4 regions of the Lentilactobacillus terminaliae genome follow, and region 4 is predicted to be linked to each of the others. Evidence: predicted binding sites of a transcription regulator. Region 4 holds the regulator's gene; each other region holds the start of a gene.
The links. Region 4 encodes Rex, which represses fermentation and respiration genes when NADH is low (regulators of the CRP and FNR family bind a similar motif). Its sites were predicted from a motif close to TTGTGAANTANTTCACAA; they were not measured.
Positions count from the first base shown of each region.

Region 1: O0236_RS08965 ((S)-acetoin forming diacetyl reductase) is a predicted target of Rex. The motif match lies at 2,480-2,497, and genes of this name have one in related genera.
Region 2: O0236_RS08280 (iron-containing alcohol dehydrogenase) is a predicted target of Rex. The motif match lies at 2,653-2,670, and genes of this name have one in related genera.
Region 3: adhE (bifunctional acetaldehyde-CoA/alcohol dehydrogenase) is a predicted target of Rex. The motif match lies at 2,662-2,679, and genes of this name have one in related genera.

Region 1 is NZ_CP168151.1:1,671,099-1,675,380, forward strand. It holds gene O0236_RS08955 (hypothetical protein) at 1-304, opposite strand, end outside; gene O0236_RS08960 (SAM-dependent methyltransferase) at 416-1,588, shown strand; gene O0236_RS08965 ((S)-acetoin forming diacetyl reductase) at 1,687-2,460, opposite strand; gene O0236_RS08970 (AzlD domain-containing protein) at 2,635-2,967, opposite strand; gene O0236_RS08975 (AzlC family ABC transporter permease) at 2,979-3,746, opposite strand; gene O0236_RS08980 (D-alanyl-D-alanine carboxypeptidase family protein) at 3,872-4,282, opposite strand, start outside.
Region 2 is NZ_CP168151.1:1,553,478-1,557,759, forward strand. It holds gene O0236_RS08270 (DUF4811 domain-containing protein) at 1-174, shown strand, start outside; gene O0236_RS08275 (NAD(P)-dependent oxidoreductase) at 435-1,325, opposite strand; gene O0236_RS08280 (iron-containing alcohol dehydrogenase) at 1,419-2,588, opposite strand; gene trhA (PAQR family membrane homeostasis protein TrhA) at 3,040-3,678, opposite strand; gene O0236_RS08290 (DUF1836 domain-containing protein) at 3,818-4,261, shown strand.
Region 3 is NZ_CP168151.1:1,899,593-1,903,874, forward strand. It holds gene adhE (bifunctional acetaldehyde-CoA/alcohol dehydrogenase) at 26-2,629, opposite strand; gene O0236_RS09995 (DUF1836 domain-containing protein) at 2,856-3,380, opposite strand; gene O0236_RS10000 (HAD-IC family P-type ATPase) at 3,479-4,282, opposite strand, start outside.
Region 4 is NZ_CP168151.1:773,104-777,385, reverse strand. It holds gene groL (chaperonin GroEL) at 1-1,294, opposite strand, end outside; gene groES (co-chaperone GroES) at 1,340-1,624, opposite strand; gene O0236_RS03880 (redox-sensing transcriptional repressor Rex) at 1,800-2,432, opposite strand; gene abc-f (ribosomal protection-like ABC-F family protein) at 2,605-4,282, shown strand, end outside.

The DNA.
Region 1 (4,282 bases), 900 kb from region 4:
CGCGAACCTCAGTAAATTGTTGTTTAGAAACACCAAATTTACGATCACTCATTGATTTTTGAGCTGAAACAAAGGTTTGTGTTTGATTAAGCAAAGTTGTTGCTTTCTTGTCATTTTGCTTACGTTTTAAAGCATTGGTAAATGCTGTTTCCGCATCAGTATAATTCTTGTTCGAGATGGCAGCATTTCCACGGGTCATTTGTTGATCATATAGCCGATTATTCTGAGAATGACGCGCATATGCGTATCCTCCAATTGAACCAGCCACAATGATTGCTACTATAATCCAAATCCATTTTTTCAAATCGATACCCTCCCATGTAAACCAATTTGAATTCATTATAACATTTTTAATTCAATCATTTGTTTAGAAGCGTATAATGTCTTTTGTATCGAAAAAGAAAGGAATAAGATCATGCTTGAAAAGAAATTTTACGAATCATTTTTAAAAAACTCCTTCAATATTCCAGTTAAGATTACTTACTGGGATGGCTCCACATCAACTTACGGAAGTGGTGAGCCACAAGTAGCAATCAAATTTAACGAACCTATTCCAATCAGACAGATTCTTAAGAATGCTTCAATTGCTCTTGGAGAAGGATACATGGATGGTAAGATCGAAATCGATGGTAGTATCGAAGATCTTATTACTTCTGCATATCAAAGCGCTGACAGCTTCTTGAAAAACAAGAAGTTCATCCGCTACTTACCTAAAGCATCCCATAATGAAGAAGCAAGTAAAAAAGATGTCCAGGACCATTACGACATCGGTAACGACTTCTACAAATTATGGCTTGATGACACAATGACTTATTCATGTGCTTACTTTGAGACTCCAGAAGATGACTTAAAGACAGCCCAAATGAATAAAGTACATCATATTTTGAAGAAACTTGATCCTAAACCAAGAAGAACTTTGCTTGATATTGGTTGTGGTTGGGGAACTTTGATGTTAACTGCTGCTCAAGAATACGACTTGCGAGTTGTTGGAGTAACCTTAAGTCAAGAACAATATGATTACGTTAATTCTGAAATCAAGCGTTTAGGTCTTGAAGATGTTGCTGAAGTTAAGCTAACTGACTACCGTGAATTAGGCGATGCTAAATTCGACTACATCACTTCAGTTGGTATGTTTGAACACGTTGGTAAAGAAAACCTTGGTGAATACTTCAAGTGCGTTAACCATTACTTAACTGATGATGGTGTTGCCTTGATTCACGGAATCACTCGTCAACAAGGTGGAGCTTACAATGGTTGGATCAACAAATGGATCTTCCCAGGTGGATATGTTCCAGGTTTAACTGAAAACATGGACCACATCATTGAAAATGGTCTTCAAATTTATGACATGGAATCACTTCGTCGTCATTACCAAAAGACTACTGAAATTTGGGACGAAAACTTCCTTGCTGTTAAGCCTCAAGTAGCAGAAATGTTTGATGATAATTTTGTTCGAATGTGGGACTTATATCTTCAAGCATGTGCCGCTTCATTCAAGGCTGGTAACATTGATGTTATCCAATACTTGATCACTAAAGGCGCTTCTGGTCACGACTTACCAATGACTAGAGAATACATGTACAAATAACATTTCAATAGTTAAATACGAAAAGGCGTTAGCTTAGCTGCTAACGTCTTTTTTGTATAAAAAAACAACCATGATAAATATCATGATTGCTATTAATTTTATTGGAACTGCATACCACCATCGACAATCAATGTTTGACCAGTAACATAATTTGAATCTGGTCCTGCTAAGAAAGCAACTGCATTGGCAACATCTTCTGGTTCAGATAATCTACCAAGCGCAATACCATCAGAGAATGTTGACATACCCCATTCGTCGCTCTTGCCGGCATTTTGGCCAACTTCATGAGCAATATCAAACATCATTGGTGTCTTAACGATTCCGGGTGCGAATGCGTTAACAGTAATGTCTTCATCAGCTAAATCACGAGCAGTTGTCTGAGTGATTCCACGAATTGCAAATTTAGTTCCCACATAAAGTGCCAAGTTAGGGTTACCAACAACCCCAGCTTGTGAAGTAGCATTGATAATTTTACCGCCATGACCTAGTTCTTTAAATGCTTTGTGGGCAGCTTGAGTTCCCCATAAAACACCACCAACATTAACTTTGTAAACCCAATCGAAATCTTCTGGAGTAATCGTGTCAATTGGAGTGGTTGGTCCTAAACCAGCGTTATTAACGATAACGTTAAAATCACCAAATTCTTTAACCGTTGCATCAACTGCAGCAAAAACTTGATCTCGTTCAGCAACATCGGCCTTGATAGCAATTGCCTTGCCACCATTACCATTAATTTCATCAGCTATTTTTTGAACCTTGTCCAAGTGACGACCTACTAAAGAAACTGCAAATCCATCATTAGCTAATCTTTCAGCGATTGCTTGACCAATTCCTTGGCCTGCACCAGTTACCATTGCTACTTTTTGTGCCATGAGAAAATCCTCCATTTGTTTGTGAACTTTTTAACTTGCTTTCAATAATATATTCTTTTCTATCATGAAAATCAATCCATAATATTTCGGAGGTCATTTTCATTTTTAAAAATACTAATTAAAAAAGCAAGTCCCCCTACTTAGGAAACTTGCTTTATCGTTATAATTTATTATTTAGAAAAACATTGCAAGAATAAATACGGCTGCAAGACCTAAGACAACAGAAATCGTCATTGATCTCGTCCAATAAGCAATTGCAATTACTAAAACAGCAGCAATTAACTCGGGGGTTTTATCCACAATTGAGATTTGGTAACTAGGATTAATAAACAGATCCTTTACAACCAGTGCGGTAAATAAAGATACCGGCACGTAAGTCATCCACTCATTAAACCAAACGGGAATTTCCCGTGTTCTGAAGAACAGCAATGGCAATAATCGTGGTAAAAAGGCAACTGCAAAACACGCAAGTATTAACCAAAAATGTTGAGTTGTACTCCATTCCATAACTCTGACTCCTAATCCTTAACGTCCTCAGGTGATCCTGCTGGATTCTTCATCGATCGAAGAATCTTACTTCTGGGATGATTTTTTCTGATTGTTGCTTCCAGAGCAAAACCGATGAAAGATGCAATCAATGTTGAAATCACTAATCCAAGAGTTGTTTTAGTGATAGCCATACAAATTGCTGCCAAAATTCCTGAAATAATACAGATGAAAATGATTAAGCCGTTCTTTAACTGCATCACAATCATATACAAGAATAAAGCTGTTAATGCAAAATGCACCACAGTCAAATTGATGGTAATTGCACTACCAATGATACTCCCAATAACGTTGCTGACAGTCCAAAACGCCAGTGTGTAATGCTCAACATTTAAAGCATCACGTGGCGTGAAGTTCTTATCAGTTGAAAACTTTAAGTAATTGATTGCGTAGTTCTCGTCGTTCATCGATGCCGCAAATATGGTCGTAAACCCTAGCGACTTTCCATGAAGATACTTCGATAAACTAGATCCCAGCAATGCATATCGCAATTCTAGGAAAAACAACATCAAGACAACCGAATACATAGGTGCATTCGTTGCCAATAGCGAAGCAATCAAAAATTGCGCTCCTCCTGAAAATACCAATACTGATACAAGAGCAGTCATATAAATATTAAACCCGGACGCGTGAAGTAAAATACCACACGCTAATCCGATGGGTATGTAACTTAAATCAACTGGTAATGAAACATTTAGTATCCGTCGCCAATAGGGCAACTGTTCATCAGATCTAGCCATATTCTTAGCCAATAGGATTCCTCCAATAAAAAATTGAAAATAGAGTCAACGTTAAAAAAATGAATCCAACTTACATTATATTGGAAAATTAAGAAATAATAAACCTCTTATCCAGAATTTGCACTTTAAAACAAGTTTGCAACCGCTCTAAACATTTGTACAAACACATTTGCTTTATCAACTTTTTTCGTTGGTGCTAAGGCAATTGTAGCAGTTTTAGGGCTTAAGTATGTGATTTTTCTTCCATTTATCAATAAATTTACTTTGGCAACCGCTGAGTTAACCGTAATTGGCGCTGAAAGTTGCTTATCTTTTTTCACAAACTTTCCCGTGACTTTAACTGATTGCTTGGGTACCCAAATCCATCGAGAATGCAACGTTCCAACTTTAACAGTTTGATCCTTAGCGTTTTTAACAAACACTGTTTTGGCATTGGCAATGGTAGCCTTGCTACTTAGTTTCATTGGTCTATTATTAGCCACAACCTCACGCAACAATTTCGCAGTTTGAATAAACCTTGCTGGATCTGTTGGTGA
Region 2 (4,282 bases), 780 kb from region 4:
TCTAAAAAGATGCTTGCTGCAGTTATCAAGAAACAAGTTATGGCTGCTAGAATGCAAGACCCAGCTATGACACCTGCCCAACAAGCTGCACTTGTTAAGAAGATTCAAGCCGCTGCTGTTGCGAAAGCAAACAGTGAAGCTAAGGCTAAATTAAAGGCAATGTCCATCGAGTAACTTTGGTATAATGATTTTGAAAGGAATGATTTGATTGGTATTCTCGCCTACACAAATTTTTGCAGATATTTGTTTGATCATTTCAATCGTGATCGGACTAATAATTCAAATGAATAATTTACCAAACAACCTCAAAATTGGACTAGTTGTATTAGCCCTAATCTTCTTCTTTGTCTCAATTGGTGTTAGCCTAACCCTGGCTATCCAGAGTCGAAGAAAACGAAAATAATTTATAACAAAAAAGGAATCAACCACAATTATTAGTGGTTGGTTCCTTTTTTGTCATTCTGAGATTCATATAATTTTATTAATCCTTGAGTTCCTAAATCAGCCCATTCAGGATTTTGCACCATCTTATCATAAAGTTGTTCAGCAACGGTGGTTCCAGGAAGCTCAAGATTTAAATCATTAGCCACAGTCAAAACGATTCTTAAATCTTTCAAGAAGTGTTTAGCCATAAACCCTGGTTGATAATCGCCCTTTAGCACCCGTGGACCATAATTATCCATACTCCAGTTTTGCGCTGCTCCCCCACTTGTCATATCGATCACGCTCGCTTTATCAAGACCAACTTTATCTGCATATACTAGCGATTCGATCATGCCTGTCATTGTGCCAGCAATCATAATTTGATTGGCCATCTTAGCATGTTGTCCCATTCCTGCTTCGCCAAATCGATTGATTGAACTGCCCATAGCATTAAATACCGGCTGCATTTTCTGGTAGATGTCTTTGTCCCCACCTACCATGATCGTTAAGGTCCCTTGTTGAGCGCCAACATCGCCTCCAGAGACAGGTGCATCCAAAGATGTTACTCCTACCGTTTCCGCTTCTAAGGCGATTCTATTAGCCAAAATTGGTGAACTTGTGGTCATGTCGATCACAGTTTGACCAGCATGTGAATTTGTAAGAATTCCTTCATCACTAAAATAAACTTCTTCAACATCTTTAGGGAAGCCAACAATACTAATTATCACGTCACTGTTTTTAGTTAACTCTGCTACTGATTCCTGCCATATAGCTCCTTGCTTAATTACTGAATCAGCATGTTTTTTAGTTCGATTAAACACGTTGACTGTGTAATCCGCCGCTAGTAAATTATGGATCATCCCACTACCCATAATTCCAGTGCCGATAAATCCAATTTTCATTATTGCTTACCTCCACTTAATTTAATTAACCCAATTATAAAACAAGACGCGAATTAAATTCGCGTCTTGTTAGTTTTACTATTGAATTATTAATTATTCAGCGTCATATGCTTCTTGGAATAATTTGATGATGTCTTCTTTAGTACCTTTACGTGGGTTAGAGAATGCATTACCATCCTTAAGAGCATTTTCTGCCATTAGCTCAAAGTCTTCTGGCTTTGCACCAATTGACTTGATACTTCTTGGAATATTAACATCGTCACACATTTGTCTCATTGCCTTAATTGACAATTCAGCAGCATCACGAGTTGAAAGTCCAGTAGTGTCTTCACCCATGATCTTTGCTAATTCAGCAAATCTTTCAGGTGCTGCGATAATATTGTACTTTTCTACGATTGGCAAAAGCATTGCACAACATACACCATGAGGAGCGTCATATTGACCACCAAGTTGGTGAGCCATGGCATGAACATATCCAAGGTCAGCATTATTAAATGCCATTCCGCCAAGCATTTCTGCTTCAACCATCTTAGTTCTAGCTTCAATATCGTGACCATTAGCTACGGCTTCACGAAGGCTTTCTTCAACTAACTTGATAGCTTCAACACATTGGCCGTCAGTAATGTCGTTGCGATTGGTTGAAACATATGGTTCAATAGCTTGTACGAATGTGTCCATTCCTGTTGCGGCAGTCAAGCCAGCAGGAACATCCAACATCAACATTGGATCATTGAATGAAACTAGAGGAACGTTTCTCCATGAAACAACTACGAACTTCAATTTAGTCTCTTCATTAGTGATAACACAGTGACGAGTTAATTCAGAAGCAGTTCCGGCAGTTGTGTTAACAGCCATCAAAGGAGGAAGTGGATTTTCAAGAGTTTCGATTCCGGCTAACTTAGTAATGTCATCACCATTAGTCAAGATGATTCCAGTTCCTTTACCAGCATCATGTGAAGAACCACCACCAACAGTGATAATACTGTCACAATTATTGTCTAAGTAAACTTGCTTAGCTGCTTGAATATTTCTTACTTTAGGGTTTGGTTCAACACCATCATAAATTGCGTAGTCTACTCCGGCAGCATCTAATGATGCCAATGTTTGAGCAACTGGACCGTTATCCATAGAACGCAAGAATTTATCAGTTACGATCAATGGCTTAGTCATGTTTAACATTTTGGCACGATCACCAATCTTCTTGATGACACCCTTACCAAAAAAGTTAACACTAGGCATTAAGAAATCGAAATTTTCTTTCATTATTAATAGTCCCCTTTAAAAATTAATTTGTTACCGGTTTCAAGCATAGCACTGGATTTTTTATATGTAAATGGATTCACAAAGATTTATTACAAAAAACCGAGAAGGTTCTTTCCCACTTATGACAAGCTATGTAAGCGTTATGTCATCAACCGTTCACGCTTAACTTTGTGGTACTGATTACATGACAATTGTGATTAATTTAATTAACAACATGAACCTTATTGTTGAGAAAACTATATGAAAACACAAAAAAGCCGGCGATTTAATTTCGCCGGCCTTCTCTTATTGCATCAACTATTTAGTCGAAACCTCAACAGCTGATGCCTTAAGATTATTTCCAATGGTCAAAAGACATCACCTCCTTTTTTGAATATAGACAGAATACAACCTGCCAATCTAAAAAGCAAGCAATTAAACTCCAAGACATTTTTGCTGTCTAACATTTCAATCAAACATTCATATATATAGAAATAAACATAGCGAGTGTTCCTCCCATAACGAAGAAATGCCAAATCAAATGTAATCCGGGGATCCTTTTAAAACTGTAAATAATGGCACCAGTGGTAAATATCACTCCACCAGTTACCAACAGCCAAAATCCTTGCGGTGCCAAGGCAACATATAATTCTTTTCCAAGTATCAAGCATAACCATCCCATAATCACGTAAACTGTTGTCTCAATTTTTTGATATTTACCATGGCCAAGAATATGAAAACCAATTCCAGCCAAGCTCAATCCCCAAATAACCGCTAACAGCCAGTACGCTGCCTGACTATGTAAAAAAACAATACAATATGGCGTGTAAGTTCCAGCGATTAAAATAAAAATATTACTATGATCCAAGATTTGAAAGAAACGTCTGGCCCTAGTGAAAACCAAACAATGAAACAAGGTTGATGCCAGGTAAAGCCCACAGACTGTAACACTGTAAATTATTAAACTGACGATTGCAGTATTCGATAATCCGTCTCTAACAGATTTGCTGACTAACATCGCGCTTAAGATAATGGATATAATAAAAGCAATTCCATGAGTTACTGCGTTTGCTGCCTCGTAAATAATTTGTTTGGTTCGTTCGCTCAACATGATTAACCACCCTTGAAACATTTTAAATTTGCGTACCTAGTTATGTAGTTAATATAACATAGACTAGATGTCTATGTTAAGTAGAATGTTGTATTTATTTATGGCATAATATAAGCATCCAAAATTAAGGAGAATTCGAATGGCAGAACCCACCGTTAAATTACCTGAATATGCTGAACTTCCAGTAATAGATCTGTATATGGATCAACTATTGGGAATGGTCAACCAATACACTAACGAATTAGTTGATCAGCCCATCACCAAGTCAATGATTAACAGCTATGTAAAAAAGCAGATAATTGAAAAGCCAACCAATAAAAAATACAGCACAGATCAATTGGCAGAATTAATATTGATTTCTATATATAAATCAATATTACCTTTACCATCAATTGCTAAAGTCTTAACGATTGTAAGAAATAATCTTGCCATCGCCAAGGTGTTTGATAATGTGGTCTACAGCTTTAATAATCAACTCGAAAGCACCAAGAAAATGGAATTCTCAGATGGAGAATTAATTAAAAAATCAGCCGAGTTTTTGGCTATAAATCAAAAAATTAAACAACAAATTAATCACCTTTAGATAATCGTAACAATCTTTACT
Region 3 (4,282 bases), 810 kb from region 4:
TCTGCTTTTTCGTTATTCTTTATTATTACTTTTCAACGCCTTTTCCATCGTATTCATCGATCATGATTTGTTTCAAATCAGCCATCAATGGTTCCTTTGGATTAGCAGTTGTACATTGGTCTTCGTAAGCAAGAACTGATAGACGGTCAACAGCTTGATCGAATTGTTTCTTATCTACACCCCAAGCCTTAAGACTAAGTGTTACGCCAACGCTGTGAGCCAAGTTAATCATCTTGTTAACTAATGCTTCAGCAAGTTCGTTGTCATCTTTACCAGTTAAGCCGATGTAACGGGCGATGTCAGCATAGTCCTTGTTAGCACGGAAGTATTCGTACTTAGGCCAAACGGCAATCTTTTCTGGGAGTTTAGCATTGTATCTGATTACGTGAGGCATAGTGATAGCAATTGCGATTCCGTGAGTTAATCCAAATTCTCCACCAAGTTTGTGGGCGATTGAATGGTTAATTCCTAAGAATGCATTACCAAATGCCATTCCGGCAAGTGTTGCAGCGTTATGCATTTCAGCACGAGCATCAGCATCACCGTTGTATGATTTCTCCAAGTTTTCAAATACTAATTTGATTGCTTGAAGTGACAATGGACGAGTGTAATCTGAAGCCATTGTTGAAACGAATGATTCAATTCCATGACTTAATGTATCAAGCCCTGATGCAGCAACTGTGCCCTTTGGTACAGTTTCTACGAATTGAGGGTCAACGATAGCAACGTCTGGAGTCAATGCATAATCAGCTAATGGGTACTTAACATGAGTCTTTGAGTCAGTAATAACAGCGAATGGTGTTACTTCTGAACCAGTACCTGAAGTAGTTGGAATAGCGATCATTTGAGCCTTATGAGGCTTGTTGAAACGGTATGCACGCTTTCTGATATCGATGAACTTTTGTTTAGCACCGAAGAAGCTAGTACTTGGGTCTTCATAGAATAACCACATGTTCTTAGCAGCATCTAGTGGAGAACCACCACCTAAAGCAATGATAGTATCTGGTTCAAAGGCGCGCATTTGTGCAACACCCTTGTTAACAGTGTCAGTTGAAGGATCTGGTTCAACATCTGAGAATAATGAATATTGAATTTCATTAGGACGACGTTTTAATTCATCCAATACCTTGTCAACGTAACCATGTTCCACCATACCTGGGGTTGTAACGATAAATACTTTGTTGATACCTGGCATGTCGTCTAGATAACGAATTGAAGTCTTTTCGAAGTAAACTCTTGGTAATTTAACCCATTGCATATTATTTCGTCTCTTTGCGATAGTTTTGATGTTCAATAAATCTGTATCAGTAACGTTATGAGAAATTGAGTTTCCACCCCATGAACCAGTACCTAATGTAAGAGATGGTGTCATTTCATTATAAAGGTTACCAATTCCACCAAATCCACCTGGTGTGTTAACTAGCACACGAGTAGCTTTCATTTTCTTACCAAATTCAAGTGCAAGATCATCGTCAGTTGTTTGAATAGCTGCAGTATGACCTAATCCACCATAGTGAAGAAGTTCGTCAGCAAGTTTAAATGCTTCTTCATGACCAGAAGCCTTAAATACACTGATAACTGGTGATAATTTTTCACCTGAAAGTGGTTCTTGAATACCGATCTTGTTGATTTCAACAGCAAGTACCTTTGTGTTATCAGGAACTTTGATGCCAGCCATCTTAGCAATCTTCTTAGCAGGTTGACCAGCGATTGGTCCAAGAACATTTCCTTTTTCTTGGTTAAACATTGTTTCAGAAAGCTTCTTATGATCGGCTTTCTTTACAAAGAACACGCCGTTCTTTTCTAATTCTTGTTTAACAACATCGTAAATGTCATTATCGATGATAGCACTGTTTTCAGTAGCACAAATCATACCGTTATCAAATGTCTTAGAAAGAACTAAATCATTAACTGCACGTAAGATGTTAGCAGTTTTTTCGATATATACAGGACCATTACCAGGACCAACACCTAAAGCTGGTTTACCAGTTGAGTAAGCTGCCTTAACCATGCCAGGACCACCAGTTGCCAATGTTGATGCAACACCTGGGTGATTGATCAACTTGTTAGTGGCTTCAATACTTGGTTCAGTAATCCATTGGATAGCACCTTCAGGAGCTCCAGCGGCAATTGCTGCATCACGAACTACTTTAGCTGTAGCAATTGATGACTTCAATGCTTGTGGATGGAAACTAAAAATGATTGGGTTTCTAGTCTTCATTGAAATGATTGATTTGAATAGAGTAGTTGAAGTTGGGTTAGTAACAGGTGTAATTCCTGCCAAAACACCAAGAGGTTCAGCGACGGTGATTAATTGACGTTCAGTATCGTCTTTAATAACACCGACAGTTTTGTCATTACGAATGCTGTGCCAAATTTCTTCAGTAGCGTACATGTTCTTGATTGCCTTATCTTCAGCAACCCCACGGCCAGTTTCTTCAGCGGCCATAATTGCAAGATCCATGTGCTTGTCTTGACCAGCCATTACCATTGCGTGAGTAATGTGATCAACTTTTTCTTGGTCGAATGAATCCATTATTTCAAGAGCTTTTTGGGCTTTTTCAACTAAACCATTGATCATCGTGTCAACATCAGTGGCTTGTTTCTTTTCTACTTTGTTATCTATCATGAGTTGCCTCCAAAAAGAATTGTTTTTGTTGTTTGTTATTTACTTCACAAGAACATAATAACACGTATCATTTTTTTGTAAATAGTTTTTGCTCAAAAAATCACAAAAAGTTCAAAATAAAAACACGGTGCCTTATATATCAGGGGTTTACCGTGTTTTTTTATATAAATACTTTGTTCACTTTTTTGAAAACGTTTTCATTAGCTATATGTGAACGATTTCACGACTATTCGACTTTTGGTAATGGCTTTTGAATGATCTCCAATAACTTCTCTGACTGTACCCTATCTATCACAACATTCACAGCAACCTGCATCAATTTTTCGTTTAAGTCATCTTCTTTAAGCGCATGATTTGAGATATTATCAATATTCTTAAAAGAGAAAGAAAGACGTTTGATAAAGTTATCATATGCCTGTTGAGGATACATGTTCGCAGTCACTTGATCTATCGCATGACGAATCGTATCTAAAGAAAATGCTGGTTTAAGCAAACTTATCATAATGATGTCCGCAATATGCATTGTTTGATATTTCTTTTTAACCGGGGCAATGATTGCCTTGTTTTTTACGTAATTATTAATCATGGCGGGGGTCACTGATGACATTCCAATTTGGCCCAATATCCCATTAACGAACACAGTCACTTGATCCATATATAAATCGAACTTTGGCAACTCAGACCACAATGGCAATTCAACCTTTTTTAAATTTTGTTCCCATTTCTGATATTGTTCTTCATTATTTGTCATATTGCACCCCTCTAATTTATATAACCTTTTCAACTAGTTTAACACACTAGATAATAAAGCGCACAAGAAAAGGTCACGCATCGGTGACCTTTTTCATATCATGCTTGTTTTCGAGCTCGTCTTCGACTTCGAGCATCCAGAATTTTACTGATAACTCCCTGAGAGAAGATATAAATTGGATATGCTGTTAAAATCAACGGAATAGAAATCCACCATACCCAAGGATTAAATAGTGAAACTAGTGAAAAAATATTGTTGAAAAATACTAAGATCAATAAGAAAGCCGCGAGGACTCCGAAATCTAAAGCAATCTTCATTCTGTTGAATGGCCTGGAAACAAGAACCAAAGCCAACCAGCAGATAGAACCAGTTATTAGAACGCTTAGTGTCGAAGTAAATCGGTAATTAAGTCCCAATAGCGCGCCAATTCCCTGGATAATGACTATATAACCTACTATACAAGTTGCCGCTGGCGCAGATATTATTAATACCTGCCGCATAAATTGATTTGTAATTTTCTGGAAATTAGGTTGAAGTGCTAAAACAAATGACGGAATTCCAACCATCAACGTCGTAATTGGTGTTAATTGTATTGGTTCAAAAGGATATCCATTTTGAAAGAACATAAACAGGATTGCCAGTGCAACTGAATACATTGTTTTAATTAGATACATGGCTGCTACTCGTTGAATATTATTGATTACTCGGCGACCTTCTTTTAAAACACCGATCATCGCATCAAAATTAGAATCGATTAATACAAAGTCAGCAATACTCTTGGTGCTTTCACTACCAGAGGCCATGGCGATACCACAATCTGCTTGCCTTAGCGCCAATATATCGTTAACACCATCCCCAGTCATTGCAACGGTGTGTTTGTTTTCTTGAAGGCCGTTGATTAA
Region 4 (4,282 bases):
CTCCTGAAGCTTCAACGTTATTGATACTTTCCATAACGTTGATCAATGCAGTACCACCACCAGGAACGAATCCTTCTTCAACAGCGGCACGAGTTGCATTAAGAGCATCTTCGATTCTGTACTTGCGTTCTTTTAATTCAGTTTCAGTAGCAGCACCGACACGAACAACGGCAACCCCACCAGATAACTTAGCAAGACGTTCCTTTAACTTATCACGGTCAAAGTCAGATGTAGTAGTTTCAATTTGGTTCTTGATTTCTTCGATTCGAGCGTTGATTTGATCCTTAGCGCCTGAACCTTCAACAATCATAGTTGAGTCCTTAGTTACATTGATCTTACCAGCTTGACCAAGTTGATCAATAGTAGTGTCCTTAAGGTTCAAACCAAGATCATCAGTAATAACTGTAGCTCCAGTCAAAATAGCGATATCTTGTAGTTGATCCTTACGACGATCACCAAAACCAGGTGCCTTAACAGCAACAACGTTGAATGTTCCTCTCATCTTGTTAAGAACTAATGTAGGAAGAGCTTCACCACCAATATCATCAGCGATGATAAGAAGTGAACGGCCTTGTTCAACGATTGATTGAAGCAATGGAAGAATATCTTGAATGTTAGTAACCTTTTTATCAGTAACTAAAACGTATGGATTATCTAAATCTGCTTCCATCTTTTCGTTATCAGTAACCATGTATTGTGATAAGTAACCACGGTCGAATTGCATACCTTCAACAACATCAAGGCTAGTATCAACACCACGTGACTCTTCAATAGTAATAACACCATCGTTACCAACTTTTTCCATAGCGTCGGCAATTAACTTACCAACTTCTGCGTCAGCTGAAGAGATTGATGCGATTTGTGCAATATCATCTTTAGTTTCAACATCATGTGACATGTTGTGAAGTGCTTCAACAGCGGCTTTAGTAGCCTTTTCAATTCCGCGACGGATACCAACTGGATTAGCACCGGCAGTAACGTTCTTCATACCTTCATTAACGATTGCTTGAGTCAAAACAGTGGCAGTGGTTGTACCATCACCAGCGATATCATTAGTCTTTGAAGCAACTTCAGAAACTAACTTTGCACCCATGTTTTCGAAATGATCTGGTAATTCAATTGACTTAGCGATAGTTACACCATCATTAGTAATTGTTGGGTTACCAGCAGTTTGTTCCAAAACAACGTTGCGTCCCTTAGGACCAATAGTAGTCTTTACAGTATTTGCTAACTTGTCGACACCGGCAAGCATCTTTGTTCTAGCATCTTCAGAGAACTTAATTTCTTTTGCCATATCTTAAATTCACCTCATGAAATATTTTTTTAATTTTTTACGGAACTATTCAACGATAGCAACAATATCTTTTTCATGTAAAACTAAATAGGAGTTGTCGCCGTCTTCAACCTCAGTACCTGCATATTTATCGAACATTACTTCGTCCCCAGCTTTAACGATTGGGGCAACAGTATTACCGTTGTCCAAAACTCGACCAGAGCCAACAGCAACAACCTTACCAGTTTGAGGCTTTTCTTTTGCGTTACTTGCTAACACAATTCCACCAACTGTTTTTTCTTCTTCTTCTTGCGTTTCAATGATAACGCGATCTCCTAATGGTTTTAACACGTTAGTCCCTCCATAAATAGTTATTTTTAGCAACGTTAGCACTCCTTTGTCAGAAGTGCTAATCACTGACATTAATAATATTATTATCCGCTCTAAAATGCAACCCTCAACACCAAAAAATCTTCATAAATGAATACAAAAAAAGCCCCAGCGGTAAATTCGCTCGGGCTAAAAATTATTTGCTGAAGTTTTCAATGAAGTAAATTAATGTTTGTAATTCATTAGTTAAATCGACATTTTGAACAAGCACTTGGTCTGGAACTGAAATTCTAATTGGTGTGAAATTAAGAATCCCGCGAACTCCTCCGGCTACTGCTTGATCAGCAACCCCTTGTGCGTAATCAGATGGTACGGTTAAAATAATCACCTGAATTTGTTGTTCTTGCAATTGATCAGCTAAATCACTAACTGGGTAAACTGGAACCCCATCTTGGATGGTATTTACGATATCATCCTTTGAATCAAAAGCTGCGGAAATTCTAACATTACCATCCTTGTGAAAATTAAAGTTCAATAAGGCATGGCCTAAATTACCAACCCCAACTAATCCAACATTAGTCAGATGTTCTTGATTTAGAATTTGTTTAAAAAAGCTAAGTAAGCTATCAACATCATAGCCATAGCCCCGTTTACCTAATGCTCCAAAATAAGAAAAATCACGTCGAATAGTTGCTGAGTCAACCTGAACAGCGTCAGCAAGTTCCGTTGAAGAAATTCTTTCTTTTCCTGTATCATGGAGAATATTTAAATAACGGTAATATATTGGTAATCGCTTAGCGGTTGCCTTGGGAATGCTTTCAGCCGTCACGAATAACTCCTCCTTACATCTATTGATTGTTAAAAAACTTTGTGAAACTCACTTCTTTAATTATTCTACCATAGTATTACCGCTTGTGAAAATAAATTCAAATATTAATTGCACTTTTTCCGAAAATCTTGATATGTGTTAGAATATTAGTACTCAGAAAGGTGGATGCCGCATGATTATTTTGCAGGTCCAAGACATTGCAAAACGTTTTAATGGCGAGAATATTTTTTCCGGAGTTAACTTAAATATCCAGGAAAAAAGTCGAATTGCCCTTGTTGGCCAAAATGGTGCCGGCAAGTCAACGTTAGTAAAAATTATTATGGGAGAAATGGCCGCAGACGAAGGCCAAATCTCTGAGAAGAAAAACTTAACTATCGGTTATCTAGCTCAAGATACTGGATTAGATTCAAATAAAACAATTTATGATGAAATGGAATCTGTTTTTGATTCTTTAAAAGAAACCGAAAGCAAAATTCACAAATTAGAAGTGCAAATAAGTCAAGACAACTCAACAATGAGTGAAGAAGAGTTTGCTGAGATATCAAAAACCTATGACAATTTGAGAGCTGACTTCGAATCAAACGGTGGTTACGTGTACGAAGCCGAAATTCGAGGTGTTCTCCACGGGTTCGGCTTTGGTGAAGCAGACTACGACCACCCCATCAACGAATTATCAGGAGGTCAAAAAACTCAACTGGCACTTGCAAAACTATTGTTAGAGAAACCTGACCTACTGATTTTAGATGAACCTACAAACCATTTGGATGTTGAAACTATCACTTGGTTGGAAGGCTACATCAAAAATTATGCTGGATCATTGCTGATTATTTCTCATGATAGATATTTTCTCGACCAAATCGTTAATGAAGTTTATGAAATGGCGCATAAAACCCTTACTCATTATCAAGGTAATTACACTGATTTCATAAATCAAAAAGAACTGCGCAATACGACCAGGATGCGCGAATATGAGAAGCAACAAGCTAAAATTGCCAAGCTTCAAGAATTCGTTGACAAAAACATCGTGCGAGCTTCAACTACTAAACAAGCTCAGGCCCGCAGAAAACAGCTAGAAAAAATGGATGTGATCGAAAAACCAGTAGATTACACAAAAGTAGCCCGCTTTTTATTTACCACTAATAAAAAAAGTGGTGAGAATGTTTTGAAGGTATCAGACGCCGCTATCGGATATGACCATATATTAAGCGAACCGGTTAACTTAGAAGTCAAAAGACACCAGGCAATTGCCATAGTTGGTCCTAACGGCGTTGGTAAGTCCACTCTACTTAAAAGTATCTTAGGAAAAATTCCTTTAATCAAAGGAACGATTAGTTTTGGAACCGGCGTTGATACTGGATATTATGATCAGGAACAGCAAAGTCTGCACAAAAATAAAAAGGTTCTCAATGAATTATGGGACGATCATCCAACTGTTAACGAAAGTGATATCCGCGGTATCCTAGGTAGTTTTCTCTTTTCAGGTGATGACGTCGACAAGTTAGTCGCGGACTTATCTGGTGGTGAAAAAGCTCGGTTACTATTAACTAAATTAGCTATGCAACACAATAACTTCTTAATTCTCGATGAACCAACTAATCACTTGGACATTGACAGCCGAGAAGTGCTTGAACGTGCCTTGAGAGACTTTGAAGGCACCATCTTATTCGTTTCACATGATAGATACTTTATTAACCAGTTGGCTACTGCAACAGTCGAAATATCTGCCACTGGTAGTAATGCTTACCTTGGTAATTACGACTATTATGTTGATAAAAAAGCTGAACAATTGGCTTACAAGGAGCGAGAAGAATCACAAAATGCACCTACTCAATCTGCTCCTCAAGCCGTCA